Regions from separate parts of the Chromobacterium haemolyticum genome, predicted to be linked through region 2. Evidence: riboswitches for the same ligand, from Rfam matches in the RefSeq annotation. Region 2 holds a riboswitch; the other holds the start of a gene.

Region 1 (4,207 bases), 650 kb from region 2:
CATCGTGTTCGCCTCCTGGGGCGACAACATCACCCCGCCGCAACAGGCGCTGAACTGGATACCGGACCTGTACGACAACGCGGAAGACATCCGCGACAACGAACAAACCATCATCTACTGCCTGCACAACAAAGTGGGCCACCTCGGCATCTTCGTTTCCGCCGGCATCGCCAACCGCGAACACAGCGAATTCGCCAGCGCGCTGGACCTGATCGACGTGCTGGCCCCCGGCCTGTACGAAGCCATCATCGAAGACGTGGCCCCCGGCACCCCCGGTCAGGAATACATCAAAGGCCGCTACATCATCCGTTTCGAAGCGCGCGAAGTGGCCGACATCCTGGCCCTGGACGACGGCCGCGAAGACGAACAAGCCTTCGAAGTGGTGCGCCGCGTCTCCGAGATCAACCAAGGCGTTTACAACCGCTTCATCTCCCCCGCGCTCCAGGCCGTCAGCAGCGAAGCCAGCGCCCAATGCCAGCGCCAACTCAACCCGGCGCGGCTGGAACGCACGCTGATCTCCCCGCTCAACCCCTGGCTAAGCTGGCTCAAGCCCGCCGCCGAATACGTGCGCGCCCATCGCCATCCGGTGAGCGCGGACAACCCGCTGTGGCGGCTGCAAGAACAATGGTCCGGCTGGATGGCGCAAAGCCTGGACCGCTACCGCGACCTGCGCGACGCCGCCACCGAACACTGCTTCAAGGCCGTGTACGAATCCCCGTGGCTGGCCTCCGCCGTGGGCGTCCAACCGGCCCGCGAAGCCCGCGCCGCCCGCTGCGACAGCTGGGAAAAACGGGAACGGTTGCAACTCAAGCGCCAAACGCTGGACCCCGCCTACGAAACCGGCACCCTGGCGGACGGCTTCGTGCGCCTGCTCACCTACGTGGCGATTGGCCGCGGCATCATAGACGAGCGCCCGTTCAACGCCATCCGCCGCATCATGCGCGACATCCGCCACGAATACCCGCTGACCCTGATGCAGCTGAAAGAAATCGCCCGCAAGCAAGTCTTCCTGGTGCGGCTGGACGAAGCCCGCGCGCTGGCCGGCCTGCCCAAGCTGCTGCAGGAAGAGCACCGCCGCCGCCAGGCCTGGCAGCTGGCGCACGAACTGCTGGCGCTCAGCGGCGACATCGCCCCGGAACAACAACAGCGGCTGGACCAAGTGGCCCACGCGCTGCAACTGGACACCCGCGCGCCGTCGGCTCCGGCCATCCTGCCGCCCAACGAGCCCATAGCGACAAGCGCAACCGCTCCCGCTCCGGCCCCCGCCGTCAAAACCAGCGCGCCGGCCAAGAAAGCGGCGCCGCCGCGCAAACCAGCCGCCAAAGCCCCGGCCAAAGCAGCGACGGCCGACAAGCCCAGCGCCGCCGCCAAACCCGCCGGCAGCGCGCCGGTTGCGGCCAAGCCGGCCTCAAGCAAGCCCGCGGCGGCCAAAACCGCCAAAGCGCCTGCCGCCAAGGCACCCGCAGCCAAAGCCCCGGCCACGCGCAAACCCGCTGCCGGCAACGGCGCGGCCAAGCCCAAGACGCCTGGCAACTAAGAAGCAGCCCGCGTGAAAACGCCCGGACAGCCTAGCCGCCGTCCGGGCGTTTTCGTGAAGATGGCGCACTGCAACATTTTTGCCTTCCCCCATGTATACAGTCGTTGACTGAACAATACAGCAAACGCTAATATCCTTGCCTGCTGCGGGAGAGAGGGGCATACGGCCCCCGCCGAAGACGCAAACTCCCATAATCGCTCAGGCCACAGTACCGCAGCCCATGGATACCAGCCGATTGGAGAGAGGCCCTAAGCGCCCGTTCATCATCTGCTACGCTTCAGCAAGCGCGCGTCAGATTATGTAACCGGCCCTTAGCGCCCACCGAAGGGGCAAGTGACATCCGGCAAAGCCCGCACACAGGCCGCGCCCGTCATCTAACTCTCAGGTAAAAGGACAAGGGGAGAGGCAATGCCGGCAGCGCCGTGCCCATGCGCAGCCCGCCGGCCATGCTCAGAACGTGTTTACGATCTCGCGAGCAAGAACGAGACAAGGCGAAAACAGCTGAGAAAGCGGAATGTACTCTTGGTACATGAGCATTTCGAAGCGGTACGCGCCGCGTCTCGCGAAGCGCAGCAGATCGTGCACCAGCTCTCAAGGAAAACCCGTGTTCGAAACTCTTGCCCAGGCCGCGCGCCACCTGGCATGGCCCGCCCATTGCCAACCTATTTTCCCACCTGGCTTCGCCGCACACCTCGGCGCCAGCCTGTTTGACCACTGCAACTACATGCTTACCCTGATCTATCTGATCGCCATCACCGCGGAAGCGATGACTGGCGCGCTGGCGGCCGGCCGCCGCAATATGGACATATTCGGCGTTACCGTCATCGCCTTCCTCACCGCCCTGGGCGGCGGCACCGTGCGCGACATCGTGCTGGGCCGCTACCCGATAGGCTGGACCCAGCACCCGGAATACGTCGGCCTCGTCATCGCCGGCGGCCTGGCCGCCGTGTTCGTGGCCCGCTACATGAAGCGCCTCAGCCGCGTCTTCCTGGTGCTGGACGCGCTGGGCCTGATCGCCTTCACCATCATAGGCTGCGGCGTGGCCCAGTCCATGGACTATCACCCGGTAGTAGTGGTGATGGCCGGCATGATCACCGGCATTGCCGGCGGCATCCTGCGCGACGTGCTGTGCAACCGCGTGCCCGTGGTCTTCCGTCAGGAACTGTACGCCAGCGTCTCCTTCGCCGTGGCCCTGCTCTACCTGGGCCTGATCAAACTGGGCGTGCCGCACGATCTCAACGTGCTGGCCAGCTTCGCCGTCGGCCTCACCATCCGCCTGGCCGCCATCTGGCGCGAATGGCGGCTGCCGGTGTTCATGTATCGGCACGATCTGCATTAAGCGCGGCCAAGACCCGCTAACAAAACTCCGGATCCTGCGTTGCGCCTCCTTGTCGTACCACTTGTACTGTAGCTTCGCAGAAACTTCGTTTTCTGCATCGGCAAGCCTTGGCTCAGGTACGCTGCGCAGTTTTGTTAGCGGCACTAAACCAGCAGGCCCCCGCCTGCCGGAACTTCCCGGCCCGGCGGCGGCCTATCCAAACCCGCCCCTGCCGAAAGCGCCTCGCATGTTGAGCCTTGCCCCGCAAAACCATCGTTTGGAAAACGCCATCGCCTGGGCGCAGCAACGCCCGGACGTGGATGCGCTGATCCTCACCGGCTCCTTTGCCCGCGACGACGGCAGCGTCGATATCCATTCCGATCTGGACCTGGAAATCATCAGCCCGGACCCGGCGGCTCTGGCCACGGACGACGGCTGGCTGCGCGACATCGGCCCCCTGATCACCGTGCTGCGCCTGGGCGAAGGCCAAGCCTGGCCCACCCGCCTGGCCATCTACGCCGACGGCGTCAAAATCGACTTCACCCTGGCCGGCCCCGCCCGGCTGCAAGCCATGCGCAAGGACGGGCTGGACCCGCTGTACCAGCGCGGCTACCGCGTGCTGCTAGACAAAACCGGCGTGGCCCAAGGCCTGCCCGCGCCGCATGGCCGTCCCGCCGCGCCGGCCCTGCCTTGCGAAGAACGCTTCCGCGAGCGGGTGGAAGAATTCTGGTTCGAAGCCTTTCACATCCCCAAATACCTGGCGCGCGGCGAACTGTTCGTCGTCAAATTTCGGGACTGGACCATAAAGGAACTGCTGCTGGAAATGCTGGAATGGCATGCCCATAGCCACCCCGGCGCGGCGGCGGACTGCTGGCATATCGGCACCCGGCTGCAACACTGGGCCGAGCCTGAACACTGGCAGGCGCTGCAACAGGGGTTTGGCCACTTCGACGCCGCCGACGCCGAACGCGCCTTCCACGCCACCCTGCGGCTATACAGCCAAGTGGCACGCGAAGTGGCCGCCCGCGCCGGCTTCGACTACCCGGAAGCGGTGGAAGCCGGCATCCGCGACTTGATCCGCGCCCCAACCTAAGAACCTGTTCAAAGTCTGCTGCGCTTCGTGAAGCGTTGCACGGTGAGTACGAGCTCAAAATGCTCATGTACCACTCGTACATTCCGCTTTTTCGCTCGTTTTCGCCTTGTCTCGCTCTAGCTCGCGAGATCGTAAACAGGCTCTAAACCAACGGCGGCGCGGCGGCCCTCACGCGTCTCGCCAGGCGGGGGCGGCTTCCCTGGGCTTGACCTTTGGTCATGGTTAGATAGAATCCTCTATCTTTTAGGCGTTCGCTTCC
Region 2 (4,207 bases):
CAGGGCTGTCGAGTAGAACGGGCCGGAGCTACCGGCGATGGCCTGGCGCAAGGCCTGGCTGACGGTGCGCAGCGCCGTGGCCGGATCGCTCCAGGCGCTGTCCGGCAAGGCGCGGATCGCCGCCGCGCCGCGCTGCATGCTGACGCCCAGATCGCCGTCGCCTGCCGCTCCGTCCAGTTCGGTCAACAGCGGTTCGGCGGCGTCCAGCGCCTTGGCCGCGGCCCAAGCCACGGCGCGCAGCTTGGGGTCGGCTTTGGCGATGGAGAGGGCTCCTGCTGCCGCGCGCGGCGGCGCCGGCCGCAGCTGGCGTCGCGCCGGCAGAAGGCCGGAGCCGGGCCAAGCCGGAGCCTGGGTGGCTTGATCCAGCCAGCCGAGGCGCTGCTCATCCAGCGCCAGCAGCGACAGCGAGCAGCCCGGCATTTCCAGCGCGGTCATGAAATTACCGCTCCATAGCCGTTCCACATGCAAGCCGAGCCGTCGCGCCGAGGCCAGCGCGCTGCGCGCCACGATGGCGAGCTCCATCGGCGGAGTGCCGCCCAGGCCGTTGACCAGCATTGCCACCCGTTGGCCGGCCTGCCAACCGCGGTCCCTGACAATGGCGTCGAGCAGCGTCGCGCACAAGGCGTCGGCGGATTGGCGCGGCACGCGGCGTACGCCGGCTTCGCCGTGAATGCCCAGGCCCAACTCTACTTCGTCGTCGTCCAGTTGAAAGCCGGGGCGGCCGGTCGCCGGCACGGTGCAGGCTCCCAGCGCCACGCCCATGGTGGCTACCTGTTCCGCCGCCTGCCGCGCCGCGGCGGCGACCTCGGCCAGGCTGGCGCCGCTGGCGGCAACCGCGCCGGCAATCTTGTGCACCAGGACGGTGCCGGCGATGCCGCGACGGCGCGCCGGCTCCACGGTGTCGCGAAGCGCTACATCGTCGGCCACCACCACGCTGTCGACGGCAATGCCCTCGGCACGGGCCAGCTCCGCCGCCAGGCCAAAGTTCAGCCGGTCGCCGGTGTAGTTTTTGATGATGAGCAGTACGCCTTTAGGGCCGGCGACGGCGCGGATCGCCGCCAGCACGGTGTCTACGCTGGGCGAGGTGAATACGTCGCCCACTGCGGCGGCGTCCAGCATGCCGTGGCCGATGTAGCCGGCGTGGGCGGGCTCGTGGCCGCTGCCGCCGCCGGAGATCAGCGCCACTTTGTCGAGCTGACCGTCAGCCGGAAGATCCGCGCGCAGCAAGACGTTTTCCTCTTCGAGCAGGGCCAGGCCGGGCAGGGTGTCGGCCAGCCCTTCCAGCATTTCCCGCGCCACATGGCGCGGATCGTTGATTAGTTTTCGCATCGCGGTTTCCTTTCCATATCGGATAGAGCTCGTGCTGGGTAAAGATGGATGTCATCTTACGATCAGCTTTGCTTGGAGGGGGAGTTTGTCGATTGCGTGATCGATAACGAAGTGAAATGTGTTCGTAATCGATCTTAAACGAAGCAATATCCGTTCAATGATTTGCGGTTTCGAATATTTTAAGTCATTGTTTAAGTTGAAGATAAACACGGCTTGCCAAGGCCCGGTCCAGCAACCATAATCTGGCACGTCATGCAGGAGAGAGTGGCCGTCCGCGCCACCGCCGAAGGCGCAAGCGCACCCGCAATCGCTCAGGCAAAAGGACTGCATTATCGGACTGGCCGCAGCCAGTTCGCCGAATCTGGAGAGCGGCGTCCACGGATGCCCACCGAAGGGGCTAACGGTCGCAAGGCCGGAAAATCTCAGGTGCAGGGACAGAGGGGTGTAGGGAATAGAGCAACACTACACGCTTTTGCTAAGGACGCACCAATGACGGCCCCGAAACGCACCCCCCTGTTTGAGTCCCACATCGCCGCCGGCGCCAAGATGGTCGATTTCGCCGGCTGGGAAATGCCCATCCATTACGGCTCCCAACTAAAAGAACATGAAATTGTGCGCAACGACGCCGGCATGTTCGACGTTTCCCATATGACGGTGCTGGACATCAGCGGGCCGGACGCCAAGGCCTGGCTCCAGCGGCTGATCGCCAACGACGTGGCCAAGCTGGGCTTCGAAGGCAAGGCGCTGTATTCCGGCATGCTCACGCCCGACGGCACCGTGGTGGACGATCTGATCGTCTACCTGACCTCCTACGGCTATCGCATGGTGGTCAACGCCGGCACCACCGACAAGGATCTGGCCTGGATGGAAGGGCACAAGGCGGACTTCAACGTCGACATCAAAGTAAGACGCGATCTGTCCATCTTGGCGGTGCAAGGCCCGCAAGCCATTGCCAAGGTCTGTTCGGTCAAGCCCGAACTCGCCGCCGTCATCCAGAACTTGAAGCCGTTTCAAGGCCAGCCGGCAGGAGACTGGTTCTATGCCCGCACCGGCTATACCGGCGAAGACGGCCTGGAAGTGATGCTGCCCGGCGTTGAAGCCGCCGCTTTCTTCCAACAATTGCAGGCTGCCGGCGTGGCGCCCATCGGTCTGGGCGCGCGCGACACCCTGCGGCTGGAGGCCGGCATGAATCTGTACGGCCACGATATGGACGAAACCGTTTCCCCGCTGGAAGCCGGCATGGGTTGGACCATCGCCTGGGAACCGGCAGAGCGCGACTTCATCGGCCGCAAGGCGCTAGAGGCGCAGAAAGCCGCCGGCGTGAAGACCAAGCAAGTGGGCCTGGTACTGGAAGGGCGCGGCGTGCTGCGCGAAGGTCTGAAAGTGGTGGTGGAAGGGGTGGGCGAAGGGGTGATCACCAGCGGCACCTTCTCGCCCACGCTCAAGCATTCCATCGCGATCGCGCGCGTGCCGGCAGGCACAGGCGACAAGGCGCTGGTGGACCTGCGCGGCACCTTGACCGAAGTGCGCGTGGTCAAGATGCCTTTCGTGCGCAACGGCAAGAAAGTTTTCGCCTGAGCCGATCGCTCAGGCAGGCCGCGCGACGCGGCCGGGAATAATCGTTAAGACCTGGATTTGACTGGAGACACTCATGAGCAACATCCCCGCCGAACTCAAATACGTTGAAAGCCACGAATGGCTGCGTCTGGAAGCTGACGGTTCCGTGACCGTGGGCATTACCGAGCATGCGCAAGAATTGCTGGGCGACATCGTTTTCGTCGAACTGCCGAAAGTGGGCGCCAAGCTGGCCAAGGAAGAGCAGGCCGGCGTGGTGGAGTCGGTGAAGGCCGCTTCCGACATTTACTGTCCGGTTGCCGGCGAAGTGCTGGCCATCAACGAGGAACTGGAAGCCGAACCGGAACTGGCCAATAGCGAACCCTACGGGGCGGGCTGGTTCTTCAAGATCAAGCCGGCGAATCCGGCGGACCTGGACGCCCTGATGGACGCCGCCGCCTACGCCAAGGAAATTGGCGCCTGATGGTGAAAACCGCCTCGCAGTCCTGATTGGCCGCGAGGCGTTTTTTTCGCCCGGATATCCAGCAACACCCGATTGGCCGCGAAAGCCGCGGCGCGGACGGCAAGCACAGAAGGTCTCGTACTCATGTCTCTCTCCGAACTTTTCAACCGCAAAGAATTCATCTCCCGCCACATCGGCCCGTCCGACGCAGAGCGCGAGCAAATGCTGGCCGCTATCGGCGTGGCCTCCATTGACGAACTGGTGGCGCAGACGCTGCCGGCCGACATCCGCCTGAACCGCAAATTGGAGCTGCCGGACCCCATGCCGGAAGCCGAGGCGCTGGCAGCGCTGAAGGCTGTCGCCGCCAAGAATGTGGTCAACAAATCCTTCATCGGCCAGGGTTATTACCCGGTGCTGACCCCAACGGTGATCTTGCGCAACCTGCTGGAAAACCCGGGCTGGTATACCGCTTACACCCCGTACCAGGCGGAGATCGCCCAAGGCCGTCTCGAAGCCTTGCTGAATTTCCAGCAAATGGTGATCGACCTGACCGGCCTGGAACTGGCTAACGCGTCCTTGCTGGACGAGGCCACCGCCGCCGCCGAGGCGATGGCGATGGCGCGCCGGGTGTCCAAGGCCAAGTCCGGCCAGTTCTTCGTGGACAGCCGCGTGCTGCCGCAAACCCTGGACGTGATGCGGACCCGCGCCAAGTATTTCGGCTTTGAGCTGGTACTGGGCCACCCGGAAGAGGCGGGCAAGGGCGAATACTTCGGCGCCTTGTTCCAGTATCCGGGCGAGGCCGGCGACTTGATCGACCTGACCCCGCACATCGCCGCGGTCAAGGCCAAGGGCGCGGTGGCG

The links. Region 2 has a riboswitch for glycine ahead of gcvT (glycine cleavage system aminomethyltransferase GcvT). Riboswitches for the same ligand answer to the same signal wherever they lie in the genome.
Positions count from the first base shown of each region.
Region 1: it holds a riboswitch for glycine, as region 2 does, so the genes downstream of both, GYH29_RS08330 (trimeric intracellular cation channel family protein) here and gcvT (glycine cleavage system aminomethyltransferase GcvT) in region 2, are expected to answer to the same signal.

Region 1 covers NZ_AP019312.1:1,802,340-1,806,546, reverse strand. The annotation lists gene GYH29_RS08335 (DUF3141 domain-containing protein) at 1-1,537, shown strand, start outside; glycine riboswitch at 1,674-1,761, shown strand; glycine riboswitch at 1,763-1,944, shown strand; gene GYH29_RS08330 (trimeric intracellular cation channel family protein) at 2,142-2,876, shown strand; gene GYH29_RS08325 (aminoglycoside 6-adenylyltransferase) at 3,103-3,948, shown strand.
Region 2 covers NZ_AP019312.1:1,148,205-1,152,411, forward strand. The annotation lists gene GYH29_RS05440 (dihydroxyacetone kinase family protein) at 1-1,329, opposite strand, end outside; glycine riboswitch at 1,575-1,666, shown strand; glycine riboswitch at 1,681-1,777, shown strand; gene gcvT (glycine cleavage system aminomethyltransferase GcvT) at 1,819-2,907, shown strand; gene gcvH (glycine cleavage system protein GcvH) at 2,981-3,367, shown strand; gene gcvP (aminomethyl-transferring glycine dehydrogenase) at 3,491-4,207, shown strand, end outside.